DNA from 2 places in the Lysinibacillus sp. FSL K6-0075 genome. Region 2 is predicted to be linked to the other one. Evidence: a T-box and tRNA genes for the amino acid it is inferred to sense, from the RefSeq annotation. Region 2 holds a T-box; the other holds one or more tRNA genes.
What was found. A T-box is a leader RNA that pairs with one kind of tRNA and senses whether it is charged. The one in region 2 lies ahead of tyrS (tyrosine--tRNA ligase), so its partner is inferred to be a tRNA-Tyr.
Positions count from the first base shown of each region.

Region 1: it has a tRNA-Tyr gene. The T-box ahead of tyrS (tyrosine--tRNA ligase) is inferred to sense a tRNA for this amino acid. The anticodon was not compared.

Region 1 covers NZ_CP151947.1:4,793,233-4,802,031, forward strand. The annotation lists gene MHB65_RS24085 (CdaR family protein) at 193-1,269, opposite strand; gene cdaA (diadenylate cyclase CdaA) at 1,262-2,098, opposite strand; gene MHB65_RS24095 (anti-sigma factor) at 2,248-2,874, opposite strand; gene sigW (RNA polymerase sigma factor SigW) at 2,888-3,451, opposite strand; gene rocF (arginase) at 3,585-4,490, opposite strand; tRNA gene MHB65_RS24110 (tRNA-Lys) at 4,676-4,748, opposite strand; tRNA gene MHB65_RS24115 (tRNA-Gln) at 4,762-4,836, opposite strand; tRNA gene MHB65_RS24120 (tRNA-Tyr) at 4,851-4,934, opposite strand; tRNA gene MHB65_RS24125 (tRNA-Val) at 4,953-5,028, opposite strand; tRNA gene MHB65_RS24130 (tRNA-Glu) at 5,084-5,158, opposite strand; tRNA gene MHB65_RS24135 (tRNA-Asn) at 5,272-5,348, opposite strand; gene MHB65_RS24140 (acyl--CoA ligase) at 5,620-7,206, shown strand; rRNA gene rrf (5S ribosomal RNA) at 7,335-7,450, opposite strand; rRNA gene MHB65_RS24150 (23S ribosomal RNA) at 7,518-8,799, opposite strand, start outside.
Region 2 covers NZ_CP151947.1:3,172,053-3,180,851, forward strand. The annotation lists gene comGA (competence type IV pilus ATPase ComGA) at 1-460, opposite strand, end outside; gene MHB65_RS15545 (helix-turn-helix domain-containing protein) at 788-1,498, shown strand; gene MHB65_RS15550 (DUF2626 family protein) at 1,616-1,858, shown strand; gene MHB65_RS15555 (MBL fold metallo-hydrolase) at 1,943-2,587, opposite strand; gene MHB65_RS15560 (DUF2759 domain-containing protein) at 2,757-2,936, shown strand; gene tyrS (tyrosine--tRNA ligase) at 2,992-4,206, opposite strand; T-box leader at 4,349-4,589, opposite strand; gene MHB65_RS15570 (LTA synthase family protein) at 4,889-6,784, opposite strand; gene MHB65_RS15575 (YqgQ family protein) at 7,066-7,275, opposite strand; gene MHB65_RS15580 (5-formyltetrahydrofolate cyclo-ligase) at 7,268-7,861, opposite strand; gene rpmG (50S ribosomal protein L33) at 7,975-8,124, opposite strand; gene MHB65_RS15590 (hypothetical protein) at 8,275-8,727, shown strand; gene MHB65_RS15595 (hypothetical protein) at 8,731-8,799, shown strand, end outside.

The sequences.
Region 1 (8,799 bases), 1.6 Mb from region 2:
GCCTAATGAGTTTCTATCAAGCATTAGACACTTGTCCGCTTACTTTTGGAAAAGTCTGCTTTTGTTCATTCATTGGTAATTATTAATATTCCACTCTGTCAGTTTGTTTGATGAATCCTGAATTACTACTCAAGACAAACCTGGATTGGATTTTTGATTTAGAATCAAAATAAAATTATAGTCACATATTGTTTAAGAATCAATATCTTCCGATTCTTCGGTTGATGTATTTTTATCAGTTGTAGTGCTCTCATCTGTCACATCAGGTTCTTCAGTAGGAGGTGGCGTTTCCTCTGTAGAAGCTGGTGTTTTCTGTTGTTCTTCTTGCTCAACCTTTGTAATATCTGCATTCACTTTTATTTTCTTGTCAGATATTTTTGTCACACCATCTGGTAATTTTACATCAAATTCATAAGTTTTGGACTCAGTAATTTTTGACAGGTCCACTGTTATTGGAATAGCCGTTAAACTGTCAATAATTGATTTTCTACCATACACTTTAATCATTTTCGGTGTAAATGTTAATGAATTGATAATAATGTCTTCCGCCGCTTGCCCTGTTTCCTTGAGGACAACTGGGATCTCTCGACTGTACTCCCCTATATCTACTTGAACCTTCACAGTTGCAGGGTCAATAGTCACATCTAACTTATTTAAATCTCGATCTAATACTTTTACCGCTGCTTCCTGCGAGAATGATTGCTTCAAGCCTTGCTCCCCTGTAACAGTTGCTTTTACATAGCTAATGCTTTCAATAGCACTTTTTGCACCCGTTACATAAACAGTTGGTGGATTGGCTGTCATATCTTTTAATATATAACCTTCTTCGATTAGACGATTGTTCATTTCAGGGTCCACTCGGAACTCCTGCGTGACCTTTTCCTCAATATTTACATGGACGGTTGCAGGGTCTAATGTAACCTTTAACTTGTTTGAAATATTTTCGTATTGCAGTTTGACATCATGCTCTCCTAGCAATAAATTGCTTAAGTCGGCAAATATAGAAAAATCCTTAGCCCCTTTAGCTTTTAAAACCAATGCCATCGGACCTTCTATCGTTACATCTACGGTTTCAGGTAAACCCGTCACAATAAGATTCTCATTATCATAATAAACATCTACTGGAACATCGCGAATGACATCCGTTTGTTCATTTGAGGTAGCTTTATTTAACGGTGATAACTCGGTACGAACTGAGAAAAAAAGCAAAAATGCCAAAAATAGCGCGATGATTCTTAATACCCAAGGGCTATCCATCATTTTATCCATTCTTTTTCCCCCTCCAAGTCAACTTAGAGGATGCATTTGATTCTTGTGCTGATCCGAACCACATTTTTCGTAATAATGTTTCGAACTCCTCTAGAGAAAGATTTCGATGGAGATTACCATTTAATGTTATGCTAATTGCACCTGTTTCTTCTGATACAACAATGGTAATAGCATCTGTGACTTCACTTAAGCCAAGAGCAGCACGGTGGCGTGTCCCTAACTCTTTTGAAATAAATGGGCTTTCAGATAAAGGTAAATAACAAGCTGCTGCCGTCACTTTATCTTTTTGCATAATAACCGCCCCATCATGTAGCGGCGTATTTGGTATAAAAATATTTATCAGTAATTCTGATGAAATTTCAGCATTTAGCCCTATACCCGTTTCAATATATTCATTAAGACCTGTTTCTTTTTCAATGGAAATTAACGCACCTATTCGACGTTTGGCCATATAACTAACAGATTTCTTCATAGCCTCAATAAGCCTTGTTTGTTCCTCTTCTTCTTGACTAGATGAGCGTTGGAATAGCTTCCCTCGCCCAATTTGTTCCAAACCACGTCTGATTTCCGGTTGAAAAATGATAATAATCGCTAGGAAACCAAACTCAATAACTTGTTGAAGCATCCAGCCAAGTGTTTGTAACCCTAAAAGGTCTGTTGCAATTCGCGCAATAATAATGACGAATATTCCCTTAAGTAATTGGACAGCCTTCGTACCTTTAATGAGGGTTAAGACTTTATAAACAACGTACCAAACGAGCAGTACATCAATGAAGTTAATAACAATATTCACAGGCGTTAAATCCGTGAAATGTTCGATAATTTGCACGTGGCATCCCCCACTTTTCATTACGAATCCATACACATTCAAGTATATCACATTCTTAACAAATGTAACTTTTTTCAAATAAAAAGTCTACTCAGAAGAGTAGACCTTTCAGCCTCTCACGTGCACTATTTTTTAGGACGTATAGAGTGTTATTTAGTTTCTTCTTTTTCCTCAAATGTCATGGCTGTCTTTACAGAATTTTTAATCGTATACCATAACCATTCAAATACTTCGTCAATTTCTTCAATTCTCCCTGAAACTACCGCTGAAGATGCCATATATTGCCCGTTAATCACTGTGACGTTGCCATCAACTTCACCTTCAACAATCAAATCGCCATTTTTCACAACAATATCACCTTTCACCACTTCTCCTTCAGGGACAATCACTGTTTGACCATCAACAACTAAATTAGGTTGCTTGGTCACTGAGAAATGCTGGTCATCCATGAAGCTACCCAATAATGTAGCACTCATAAATAAGCAAAATACTGCTGCTGCCACAAAGAACGGATGCCGGCGAATCCATTTTTGTATACCTACTCGACTTTTTGGTTTTGGTAAACGAGCCATCACTGCTGCTTCAAAATCCGGAGGCGCTGTAATATGGGAAGCACTCTTCACAAAGGCGATTGTTTCACTCAATTCTTGCATCAACTGTTTACAATCATTACATGTATGCAAGTGTTGTTTCAACTCTTGCTCATGCTCACGACTAATGTCACCGTCTAAATAATCATGCATATAGTCTATCATATGCTCTGGACAAGTATTCATGACGCTCCCCCTCCTACAGATTGTTTAATTGCTTACGTAATGCCTCACGTCCGCGGTGAATCCTCGTTTTCACCGTTCCAAGCGGCATATCTAAAATCTCGCTAATCTCTTGTAACGATAACTCTTCTATATATTTCAATACTATAACCGAACGGTATTTATCCGGCAATCGTCCAATTTCATATTGAATGCGATCTTGCAGCTCCATTTGTTCTAACTGCTCCTCTGGTAGCTGGTCGTCTGCTGCGATTTGCGAATACATATCAAGACCTTCTGTACCAGCTACTTCTGCATCTAAATAATAATCCGGTTTCTTTTTTCGAATACGGTCAATGCAGAGGTTTGTCGCTATGCGATAAAGCCACGTCGAAAACTTTCTTTTCTGATCAAATGTATGCAAGTTCATATAAGCACGTACAAAAGCTTCTTGAGCAATGTCTTCAGACTCTTGTTTGTTGCCTAACATTCGATAGCATACTTGGTACAGTTTGTGCTGATAGAGACTCACAATATCGGCAAATGCGTTTTGATCGCCTTTAAGCACTTGTTTTATTCTCTTATTTACTAACGCATCCATTGTGTTAACTTCTCCACCTTTACAACTGTCTTATACTATACGACGCACCGATAAGAAAAGTTTCGTTTTATTTCAATTATAGCAAAAGATTTTTATGCAATGTGGCAACAGGCAATTTTTTGTCAAATTTTCTTTAAACTAGTGTTTCCCCAAATAAAGATCCCATTAATGCAACAGCTACATTTGCTGTCGTATTCTTTTCATCTAAAATAGGATTTACTTCTACAAATTCTGCTGAAGTTACCATCCCTGATTCTTGTAACATTTCCATTGCTAAATGGCTTTCTCGGTACGTAATCCCTCCTGGAACTGGTGTACCAACTCCTGGCGTATAAAGTGGATCTAGTCCGTCTAGATCAAGTGATAAGTGTAAGCCATCAACATTTCGTTCCTTTAAATAAGTAAGTGCATCTTCCATCACACGTGTCATGCCAAGTCGGTCAATCTCATGCATTGTATATACTTTAATTCCTTGTTGACGAATCAATTCACGCTCTCCAGGGTCTACTGAACGAGCTCCAATAATAATAACGTTTTCTGGCTTAATTTTTGGCGCAAAGTTGCGAATTTGGACTAAACGCTCATGTCCTAGCCCAATACTAACTGCTAACGGCATTCCATGTATATTGCCTGAAGGTGTTGTTTCAGGTGTATTTAAATCTGCATGAGCGTCATACCAGATAACACCAAGGTTTTTGTAATGCTCACCTAATCCAGCTAATGTTCCAATAGCAATACTATGATCTCCCCCAAATACGAGTGGGAACTTTTTCTGTTCTACTACTTCATGCACACTATTTGCTAAAGCAGTGCTAACGTCTACAACTTCCTCTAAATTAAGTAACTTTTCATCAACTGCTGCGTCTGCAAGCTTTTGACTAACACGAATATCCCCTTGATCTTGTACCTCGTGTCCGATAGCTTCTAAACGTTCAACAACACCTGCATAGCGAATAGCACTTGGTCCCATATCTACGCCACGGCGTGTTTGTCCATAATCTGTTGGTACTCCAATAATAGAAATATTAAGTTTATTCATGTTTTTATACCCCCTAAAAGTTATAAGACTATTGTAAAGCCTACATACCACTTGGCTCAACTCGACAGAAAGTTGCATATTTATTCAATTGTAAATAGCATAAAAAAATCTCCTACTGTTTTCAGTAAGAGATTAGTTATCTGTAGTTAATATAACACTTTTGAATAATTTTTATTCTAAAAAAGTGAGCCATGAAGGACTCGAACCTTCGACCCTCTGATTAAAAGTCAGATGCTCTACCAACTGAGCTAATGGCTCATAAAAGAAAAAATGGCTGGGGTACTAGGATTCGAACCTAGGCATGACGGAATCAAAATCCGTTGCCTTACCGCTTGGCTATACCCCAATCATTTATAAAACTGGTGGAGGGGGACGGATTCGAACCGCCGAACCCTAAGGAGCGGATTTACAGTCCGCCGCGTTTAGCCACTTCGCTACCCCTCCGAAATAACACAATAAGAATGGTGGAGGATGACGGGCTCGAACCGCCGACCCTCTGCTTGTAAGGCAGATGCTCTCCCAGCTGAGCTAATCCTCCATAGAGACAGGTGTTATATCACAGTTTATTTTCTTTATAAAGCCTATGTTTTAAATGGTGACCCCTACGGGATTCGAACCCGTGTTACCGCCGTGAAAGGGCGGTGTCTTAACCACTTGACCAAGGGGCCATTATTATGTCTTAAACAAGACAAGAATTATAATAACATTTTTAATTCATAATTGCAATACTTTTTTCATAAATTATTTTATGTATTATAGTACTTAAAATAGGGCAAAAAAATGGCTCCGAAGGCAGGACTCGAACCTGCGACAACCTGATTAACAGTCAGGTGCTACTACCAACTGAGCTACTTCGGAACAATGCTATTCACTTTGGTTTTAGACAACCTCTTAAGTACATTTATTATTATAGCAAGCATTATAAATAATGCAAGTCATTTTGTGATAATTTTTATATTTTTTTGTCGAAGTTTGCCTATATATCCATCTGAGAGCATAAATAGTTCTCTATTAAATCTAATATTTCTCTTTAACGTATTAAATATTGTTGCTGTATATTATTGTAATTGTTAAAATAAAAATAGTTTTAAGAATTTTCTATCAAATTTCCCAGGGGAGGAATGTTCAGATGGTATCAAACGATTTAATTGCACCTGAATTTTATAACATCACAGAGGAATTAGAAAAATTTTCGCAAGATAGTGATCGCCAAGCAATACGCTGGTTAAATACACAACAAGAGAGACGTACAGTGTCTTATGTGGAGCTCATTCAAAAAATGAATCAATACGCAAATGCTTTTACGGAGAAGGGGCTTCAAAAAGGCGATCGTGTATTAGTTATTATTCCTCGACTACCGGAAGCCTATTTCGTTTTTCTAGGCTGTTTAAAGGCTGGCATTGTACCTATCTCATGTTCAGAGATGCTGCGTGCAAGTGATTTAGAATATCGGATGGAGCATTCTTCTGCTAGTGCAGTGATTGCATATGAGGCATTTACTAGCGAAGTTGACCAAATTACTTCTTCTGTAGACACATTAAAAAATAAACTAGTCATCGGTGCTGCAAAAGGAGATTGGACTTCTCTAGATGACTTGGCAAGCTCGCAGCCAGCTACATTTACAGCTGTAGCTACTAAACGCGATGATATGGCATTCCTTTCCTATACCTCTGGTACAACTGGTAAACCTAAAGGTGTTGTTCATTCACATGGTTGGGGGTATGCACATATTAGAACAGCGGCTTCAAAATGGCTTTGTGTACGTGAAGGCGATCTAGTGTGGGCAACAGCTGCTCCTGGTTGGCAAAAATGGATTTGGAGTCCTTTTTTATCAACAATCATGCTCGGTGCTACAGCATTCGTCTACCATGGGGGATTCGATGCAAAAACCTATCTTCAATTAATGCAAGATGAAAAAGTAAATGTCCTTTGTTGCACACCGACTGAATACAGAATTATGGCGAAAATCGATAATTTACAAGTCTATAATCTATCATCTCTCCGTAGTGCCGTTTCTGCTGGTGAACCTTTAAATCGCCCAGTGATTGAAACGTTTATGAATCATTTTGGACTCAAAGTACGTGATGGCTATGGACAGACAGAAAACACATTATTAATCGGTACACTCGAAAACACAGAATTACGTCCTGGATCCATGGGTGTTCCAACTCCAGGTAATATTGTACGTATTATCGACAATGAAGGTAACGAAGCACCAGTTGGCGAGGTTGGAGATATTGCTGTTCATAAATCCTCACCAGCTTTATTTAAAGAGTATTATAAAGAACCAGAACGCACACAAGCTGCATTCCGTGGTGATTGGTATATTACAGGTGATCAAGCAAAATGTGATGAAGACGGTTACTTCTGGTTTGAAGGTCGTGGAGATGACATTATTATTTCATCCGGTTATACGATCGGACCATTTGAAGTAGAAGATGCGTTAAACAAACATGAAGCTGTACAAGAGTGTGCAGTAGTAGCTGCTCCAGATGAAATTAGAGGGCATATTGTGAAGGCATTTGTTATCTTACGAGAGGGCTTCAAAGAGCGTGATGAAGAAGAATTAACAAAGGAGCTACAGGAGCATGTTAAAGCGTTAACTGCACCTTATAAATACCCTCGTAGTATCGTCTTTATTGAGGAGTTACCAAAAACGACATCAGGGAAAATTCGCCGTATCGAACTACGAGCTACGCCAGTTCAAACAAGTTAAATATCAAAAACAAGAAGGCACTCCATTGAGGATGCCTTCTTGTTTTATGCGTTTATAAATATTTCTTACCAGAAATCAGCTTAAATAAAAAAAAGCCACTACTGAGTGTATCAGTAGCGACTTTTTGCGCCTAGCGACGTCCTACTCTCACAGGGGGAAGCCCCCAACTACCATCGGCGCTAAAGAGCTTAACTTCCGTGTTCGGTATGGGAACGGGTGTGACCTCTTTGCCATCATCACTAGACATGTATTAAATTGAAAGAATTATTCTTTCAAAACTGGATAAACGTGCATTGAATGTTTCAAACGTTTTGGTTAAGTCCTCGATCGATTAGTATTCGTCAGCTCCATGTGTCACCACACTTCCACCTCGAACCTATCTACCTCATCGTCTTTGAGGGATCTTACTTACTTGCGTAATGGGAAATCTCATCTTGAGGGGGGCTTCATGCTTAGATGCTTTCAGCACTTATCCCGTCCACACATAGCTACCCAGCGATGCCTTTGGCAAGACAACTGGTACACCAGCGGTGTGTCCATCCCGGTCCTCTCGTACTAAGGACAGCTCCTCTCAAATTTCCTACGCCCACGACGGATAGGGACCGAACTGTCTCACGACGTTCTGAACCCAGCTCGCGTACCGCTTTAATGGGCGAACAGCCCAACCCTTGGGACCGACTACAGCCCCAGGATGCGATGAGCCGACATCGAGGTGCCAAACCTCCCCGTCGATGTGGACTCTTGGGGGAGATAAGCCTGTTATCCCCGGGGTAGCTTTTATCCGTTGAGCGATGGCCCTTCCATGCGGAACCACCGGATCACTAAGCCCGTCTTTCGACCCTGCTCGACTTGTAGGTCTCGCAGTCAAGCTCCCTTGTGCCTTTACACTCTACGAATGATTTCCAACCATTCTGAGGGAACCTTTGGGCGCCTCCGTTACCTTTTAGGAGGCGACCGCCCCAGTCAAACTGTCCGCCTGACACTGTCTCCTGCCCCGCTAAGGGGCATGGGTTAGAATTTCAATACAACCAGGGTAGTATCCCACCGACGCCTCCTTCGAAGCTGGCGCTCCGAGATCTCTGGCTCCTACCTATCCTGTACAAGTTGTACCAAAATTCAATATCAGGCTACAGTAAAGCTCCACGGGGTCTTTCCGTCCTGTCGCGGGTAACCTGCATCTTCACAGGTACTATAATTTCACCGAGTCTCTCGTTGAGACAGTGCCCAGATCGTTACGCCTTTCGTGCGGGTCGGAACTTACCCGACAAGGAATTTCGCTACCTTAGGACCGTTATAGTTACGGCCGCCGTTTACTGGGGCTTCAATTCGCAGCTTCGCTTGCGCTAACCACTCCTCTTAACCTTCCAGCACCGGGCAGGCGTCAGCCCCTATACGTCACCTTACGGTTTTGCAGAGACCTGTGTTTTTGCTAAACAGTCGCCTGGGCCTATTCACTGCGGCTCTCATGCGCTTGCACGCTCAAGAGCACCCCTTCTCCCGAAGTTACGGGGTCATTTTGCCGAGTTCCTTAACGAGAGTTCTCTCGCACACCTTAGGATTCTCTCCTCGACTACCTGTGTCGGTTTGCGGTAC
Region 2 (8,799 bases):
CAGAGCCTGTTGCTCCCGTAAAAAATAGAAGACCTTGTCGGTTTTGTACCAGCTCCATGAGTTTGTGAGCTGCGCTTTTAGAAAAGCTTAGGGAAGTTAGTGGAAATGCATGATTTTGGAGAAGTAAACGAATAATTAAGCTTTCTTTTAAAAATACAGAAGGCAGTGTGGACACTCGAAACGAATACGAACTTTGCTCCATTGCTTTTTGAAAGGCGCCGCTTTGAGGTTTACGCCGCTCACTGATGTCTAATTCTGCAAGAAATTTATAATAAGAGATCATTCTTTCTGCAAGTTCATTCGGTAGCTCACCAGCGTGGAGAAGTTTATCATATTTTCGAAAATAGATCCGATATTTTATGTTTCCTGGAACCAGCAATAAATCGGATGCTCCAAAATGATAGGCCTTTAGTAAAAGTTGCTCACATTTTTGTTCGACAACTGTTTCAAAACTCTGCATATATGCACCTCTCTTTTAGTTCATTCGAATAAGACCGCTCTATTCGTTATTTCCTAGTATAAGGAGGAACTTGCCACGAGAAAAGCCCTTTTCCGAAAATAAAAATTTGCAAGATAATTTTCTGCCAATAATGTTTTTTGCTATAAAAATGTGGATAAAGTGCAATTTTCCACTAAAAAAGAATATAAATACATGAAAAACTTAATATTTATGCCGAAATGAACTGTATCTTTTTCAATAATACAATATAATAGTATCAACATGATTATTTTCCTAACACTTGGTAGACGAACATAATTTTTATAATAAATTAAAGAGGTGAAGCTCATGATCCATCCATTAAAAATTACTAGTACACTAGCCGATGAAACAAGATACTCTATTTATGAGTACATATTGCAAGAGAAAAAAACAGTGACTGTACAACATATTGCTGATAAATTCGGTATCCATCCTAACGTTGCTCGACTTCATTTAACGAAGCTTTCAGAAATAAACATTATTACTGCTGATTATGTAAAAACAGGTAAAGGTGGCAGACCTGGACGTGTTTATAAAGCTTCAGAGAAAGGCGTTTCACTCACATTTCCAAGACGTGATGAAGATCGTTTATTAAAATGGACAATTCAATTAATTGAAGACTTTGGTCCATCTGCATTAACAAAGTGCCAGGAAATTAGCTACCAAGACGGCTACCAGCAAATGAAAAATTATATGAATGCTGAATTGACATTAAGTAATTCTCTTTCCTTCGATGAAAAACTTCAGCTATTAACGGACAATGCCGCTTTAATTGGCTATATTCCACAAATTCAACAAACTGAGCATGGAAAAAAAGTGATCTTCTCCATTTTCAATTGTCCATTCCAGGAGCAACTGACTGCCCATTCTGAAATTGTTTGTTCATTACATGAATCCTATTTAAAAGGACAATTAGATGCACTGTTTACAAACAATGAATTTGTGCAAATTGAAAGTATGATACATAATTGCGATTTATGTAAATATGAAATAAACGTGACAGAAATCGATCGCTAGATTAAAAATCCATTTGTTTGTCACAAACATGGAGAAGTTCCAGTTTACAGACACCTTTCATATCATTTATAATGAGTAAGAGATTATTGTGTCGTGGGCAAAAGGAGGGGAAATTTCATGGATAATATGTATAAAGTTATGGCATTCTGGACAGGTATTTTTGCCGTTATGTTCTACCTTGGAGGTATGAACGAGGTATCGCTATTATTCTTAGGTAATACAGGTTTATTCTTATTATTAGGCTTCTTAAACCTTTCAGAACGTATGTACATGTACATTTTCGGAGCATATTTAACTGTATTCTTCGCTGGCTTCACGTACTATACAACATTCATTCACGTACCTGGTGGCGGTCATTAATACAAAGAAAATCGCGTATCTCACGATTGGTGAGATACGCTTTTTTATGTGCTAAGTGATAATTTTAGCTAATTCGCCATTTTTTTAAAATCCATTTAAAAAAGGATTTGTCTCCATTTCTGCACCTACAGTTGTATAATTACCGTGGCCAGGATAGATAATAGTATCCTCAGGTAATGACAACAGCTTATTATGGATAGATTCCAATAATATTTTGGTTGATCCACCTAATAGATCTGTACGTCCTACACCTTGTTCAAATAATGTATCTCCTACGATGGCAAAACCATCCTGTTCAAAAATATAGGAAATACTACCAGGTGAATGCCCTGGTGTAAAAACAGCTTGAAAAACAAAATTACTCATTTCAAATTGCTGTTCTTTTTTGATGATTGTGTCTTGTGCTGGTGCAGCTACCCTATAATCTGGTAATGCAGCATATTTACTAGAGCCATTCTTCGTTGGATCGGCTAGCCAACTAACTTCCTTTTCATGAATCCATACAGGAACGTCAAATACCTCACGCACAGCATCCACTGCCCCTATATGATCAAAATGGGCATGTGTTAAAAAGATAGCAAGAGGTTTTAAGCCGTTGCTACGGATTGTTTTAATTAGACGCTCCGCTTCCTCACCTGGATCAAATACGATACATTCTTTTTCTTTATTCGATACAATATAGCAATTCGTTTGGATGGGACCAAGAGAATAACTTCGTACGTTCATCATAGTTATCACCTCAACTTCCTATTATACAGGCTTTGCCACAATTTGACGATAAATGTTCATAGTTTGCAGTATTTTAGTCCTCGACAAAAACAAGTAGAACGTTTACAATTAAGGAGGAATATTGTTTGCGACATTCATTTTCTGATGTCGAAAGGAGTGTCTATTTTTAATGAACTTATTAATGGTTATTTTTGGTCTAGTAGCGATTTTAGCTGTAGTTGGTACATTCCAAGCAATTAAAGAAAAGAACCTATTAAGCGTTGTTTTCAACTTATTAAGTGCTGCTGTATTCGGATGGTTCGTCATCATGACGATTGTTAACAGCGGTTACCCACCAAAATTACACTAAAATTCAGACAAAAAAAGAGCATTCTCCTCGGAGATTGCTCTTTTTTTGTTTATCATTACTTATTAAATTGAAGGAATCGTTTCTTGCCAATTTGTAGGACATCACCATTCATCAATACTTGTGATAGATCATCCATTGCTATTTTTTCTCCATTCAAGGATACACCATTTTGCTTGATTAACCGCAAAAACTCACTCTTACTCTGAATAAAGCCCATTGCCACTAGTTGTGGAATGATATTCATGATTCTTTCCTTATCAATTTCTAAGAGCAGTAGAGGAATGTTTTTTGGTATTTCCTTTCTTTGAAATGCTGCTTCAAAATAAGATTTTGCTTCCTCCATACCTGTAGCTCCATGATATAAATTCGTAATAATTTCTGCTAATTGAAATTTCAGATCACGGGGATTCTCTCCCATTTGTAGTCTATCTTGAATAGCCTGCACTTGTAGTGGATGTTCATCTGTTGCTAATTCAAAATATTTGATAATTAAAGTATCTGGTATTTCCATCACCTTTTTAAACATAATCTCAGGTGCTTCATTGACACCAATATAATTGCCTAAGCTCTTACTCATTTTTTCAATACCATCTAATCCCTCGAGTAATGGCATAAAAATAGCAATTTGTTTTTCTAATCCTCGATGCTTTTGTAAGGTGCGTCCCATTAGAATATTGAACGTCTGATCTGTTCCACCTAACTCTATATCAGCCTCTAGCTCTACCGAATCATATGCTTGCATAAGTGGATAGAAAAACTCATGAATGCCAATTGGGATTTGCTGATGGTAACGTTTCTGAAAATCTTCGCGCTCTAAAAGTCGAGCAACAGATGTCGTGGCTGCCAGCTGAATGACTTCTTCAAATGACAGCTTTGCTAACCATTCACTATTAAAACGAACCGTCGTCTTGTTCTCATCTAGCACTTTAAAAATTTGCTCACAATATGTTTGGGCGTTTTTCTTCACTGTATCATCATTTAAGGCTGTTCGCCCCTTTGCTTTACCTGTAGGATCGCCAATTCGTCCTGTAAAATCACCGATAACAATAACTGCATGATGCCCTAAATCTTGCATTTGCTTGATTTTCCGTAGAACGACTGCATGACCTAAATGAATATCTGGTGCAGATGGATCGAGCCCTAGCTTAATTGTTAAAGGTCGCTGATCTTTATACGATCGCTCTAATTTTTCAAGTAAATCTTGCTCATCAACAATTTTGTTAGCACCCTTCTTGATAATCGCTATTTGCTCCTTTGGTGTTAAAAACATACGAAACATCTCCTTGTAATATTAAATATTAATATTGCAAGTTCTATAAGAGTTAATGGATTACCGACTGTTGTAAAGGCTTTAATAACTTTTGTACACGTTTCTGCTTAGAAGGCATAAAAAAAACGCCTTTAGGAAATTCCTAAAGGACGTAGATAAACGTGTTACCACCTTTTTTCAAGAGCTATTCACATAGCCCTCCTCAACAAGTACAGCCGTAGCGATACTTTTGCAATGATTACGGATGCAACCCCGTCGTAGCCTACTAAAGTTTCGGTACGCAGCTCCAAGATGTTTTCACTTTAATATCCCTTGCGCCTCTCAACAACCGGCTACTCTCTGTCAGTTCCATTAAAGTTACTCGTTCTTTTCCATGCCTTTCACTCTTATACTCCGAAATGCGAAAAACAAATCTTCGTTATGCAGATATTTAAAATTATTATAATCGTATTTTTCTATTTGTCAATAAAAAGAGAGGTCAAATAAAGTGTTTTCACTTTACATAGCAATGTAAAACAAAGGAAATCTTTAAATTTTATGAAAGGTGTTTTCTTTAGCATAAGATTCACAAATTATATGAATGGTTGTCGTGACTAATTCCTTCTCCATATTTAAAATAGAAGCCAATGGTCTTTTTAAAACAATATAAAAAGAGAGATCCCTATACGAGATCTCTCTTTGATTATTTAACTGACTCCTGCTTTAAATTACCTGTTTTTTCATCATAGAATCGTAGCAAGTCTCCATTGATGATAGCATCGGAATTTTCCAGCTCCATTGTTGCACGATCAGCATAAGACTGACATGGCTCACCCTCTATTTCTTCACCAGTTGCTTTGTCATAGCAAGCTTCACCAGCATAGACGTATTTATCTGTAATAAAGCGTCCATCACGGAAGACTACAAAGTCCTCATGCTCTGGAGAGAATAAATCTGCACCCATTTGCATATCTTTTGACGTTTCAACGCCAAGAAGGTGTAAGATCGTTGGACGTAAATCCATTTGTCCTGAAATCTCTGTCATTTCTTTTCCATCGCCAGCTCCTGGGATGTGGATGAATAAAGGTACTTCTTGAAGCATGGCATTATCCATTGGTGTAATTTGATCTTTACCTAAATATTGTGCCATTGCTTTATTATGGTTCTCAGAAATACCATAGTGATCCCCATACATCACGATAATAGAGTTATCATAGACACCTTGATCTTTTAACTGTTGGAAGAAGTCTTTTAAAGCTTCATCCATGTAACGTACTGTTTGGAAGTAACGATTTAATGTACCTGAATTTGAATCATATTCAGGAATCATAATATCTTCTGGGTCCAATGTAAATGGATAATGGTTCGTTAATGTAATAAGTCTAGAGTAGAATGGCTGTGGCATATCTTTCATTAAAGCAGCTGATTGCTCTAAGAATGGAACATCTTTCATCCCCCAGTTTACAGCTTGCCCCTCTTCCACAGTATATGAATCTATATCGTAGAATTTATTAATTTTTAACGATTGATACATCATGTCACGGTTCCAGAATGATTTATTATTAGGGTGCATGACATTTGTAAAGTATCCATTTTCTCCAAGGCGTTCAGCCATTGAATTATACGTATTTCCACCATGCGTGAAAAATACAGCACCTCGACCTAATCCAAACAATGAGTTTTCAACAATAAACTCAGAGTCAGAAGTTTTTCCTAGACCTGTTTGGTGATAGAAGTTACTGAAATAATACGTATCTTTATCTTTTGTTAAAGAGTTTAAGAATGGCGTGATTTCATGACCATTCATGTCATTATTGATGACAAAGTTTTGTAAAGACTCCATCGACACAACAATTAAGTTACGACCTTTATATTTCCCAAACATCTCTGGATTCACAGCAGCCTGATTAGAGCGTATATAGTTATTCACTTCTACTAGCTCACTACCATCGGCTAACGCACGTTGCGCAGATGATTTAGATTGAATATAAATGTCATACAAGTGGTAATTGTACGTACCAATGTTTTTTACTAATAATTCGCGGTCAAAACTACGTGTTAGTAATTGCGGACGCTCAGTTTCTGCTAATCCTAGGTTTAAGAATGTCATTGCTATCGCTAGCACAAAGAATGCACGACGGAACTCAACATTCACTTTAAATACTTCTTTCATTTTCGGTAAAAATTTATTCGCTAAGATTAAAATAACGACATCAACGAAATATAATACATCCCAAGGCTCCACTATCGCTGCTACTGATGTTCCTAAGTCACTAAAGTTACTTGTTTGGAATAATACTGGTAGCGTAATAAAATCATTGTAGAATCGATAGAACGCTACATTTCCGTATAAGACTATGGACAAAATAACACTGACCGTAATCAAATAACGATTTCTAGCTTTTGCTGATTTAAAGAATAGTGATAAACCATACGTAAATAGCAAGAAGCTTAGTGGATTAATAAATAAAATAAATTGTTGCATTGCATTTTCAAGTTTCATTTCAAAGCTTGTGTGGTAAACAATGACCGTTTTGATCCAAGTTGCTATAATTGCTAGTATCATAAATGAATGTTTAGGCCACTTTATTGATTTCATTCCTAACATCCTCCCTACTTCCTTACAAAAAAAATAATAATTTTTTACATTTTGTTACTGAAACAAAATATATCTTAATCCTTTTTTAACAGATAATCAACACATATCTTATGGAAAATTTTTTCTCCTCGCTCTTTCTATGCACTAGATATCTATATATACGTTTTGCAATGTAAAAAGTTTCGTAAAAACATAAAAACAGCGGAAACCCACTGTTTTTAAGAATATTACATACATGTTACATTAATTTTACAATACCCAATTACATTATATTTCAAACATTACTTTTTATGCTCTTCCATACGAAGTCTTGTTGTTTCTTGTCGAATTAGTAGCAAGGCCATTTGATAATCTTTTATGTCTAGTACATTTGCTTTATAGAGTTCACGTATTTCATCCTCCATTAACATCAAATCGCCAATTGGATCACGTGTATAAATATAAGTACCATATGTTTTCAAGAGTTCATAAATATCTAACATTTTATCCATTTTCGTTCGCTCCTCGTTGTGCAAGACAGTCAATACGTTTTGTGGGTGTCACAATGATATCTACTGGGCAATCATGTGCTTCGGTAGGAACGCAATCAATGATTTGTTCATCAAAGAGCAGCGACATCAGCTTCCCCTTATTATAGTTTAATACATAGCGGTCATAATAACCACCGCCATAGCCGATTCGATAGCCATATCGATCAAAAACAACGCCTGGTACTACAATGATATCCATCTCATTTGCGTCAACAAACTCACATCTTGCTGGAATGGGCTCACGCAAATGCATATATACAGTTTCAAGCTGAGCAAATGATTCAATGGCGTAAAATGACATTTCTCTTGTTTTTGGGTGGCATTTAGGAACTGCGACCTTTTTACCTAGTGCCCATAACTCCTCAATCAAAAGAATCGTGTCGACTTCTGGCTTATTTGAAATGGTCATGCCAATTGTATTTGCTTCTATTATATATGGTTCCTGTAGCACCTTTTTTAAAACAGCTAATGATTGACGCTGATAGTCTGCATCCGTCATAGTGGCAAGGGCTTGGCGTACCGTGTTTCGTAAAGTTGTTTTATCCATCTAGGCTACCTCCTCTATCGTAAAACTTCATATCCTCTTGGAGTCGTTACATCGAAATGATGTCATAAAATGTAGAAAGCCAAAACCACTTGTGGTTTTGGCTTAATGAGCGATTACTTAGTTTCACGGTGAAGAGTGTATTTCTTCTCGCGAGAGCAATATTTTTTAAGTTCAAGACGCTCTGGATTGTTACGCTTGTTCTTTTTAGAAATGTAGTTACGTTCGCCGCAATCTGTGCAAGCTAAAGTAATGTTTACGCGCATCATTAACCCTCCCACTCTATATCAAGAATTTAAATTTGAGCATGATTTATACGACTAACCTATTATAACATAAACTGAAAAAAAATCTACCTTCATTTCATATTAAGTTTGCATATGGTAAAATATCTTATAATTACATACTACATTGAGGTGAAACTATTGGATTTATCCATCGTATTAATGAGTATCGGGATTTTTCTGATCATCGTTTCGTTCTTTTTCAAAAATAGCTCGAAAAAAATCGAACAAGATGTCGAAGAATTATCTATCTCCATCTTCCAAGAAACAAATAATTTAAAACGTCGCCTAAAAATTGTTGAGGAAGAACTTTTATTAGAGCCTGAGTTCCAAGTGAAATCAAAATCAAGTATACACCCAAAAGGACAAAATCCTAAAGTACAACAAGTCATGCAGGCCGTTCAACAGGCTGCGCAGGCTTCAAAAGTTGGACAAACAACAGCACAAGCAAAACCCATTCATCAAATTATCGTTAGTCAGGTACTGGAATTAAATAAACAAGGTCTTTCGGTAGCAGATATCAGTATTCGCTCAAATTTAACAGAAGAGCAAGTTCGGCAAGTGATTGCAAACGGGGGGCGTTGATTGATGAATAAGTCTGCCATCCGTGCATTTGGCATGGCCATTTTTCTTATTGGGGCATTGCTCGCACTCGCA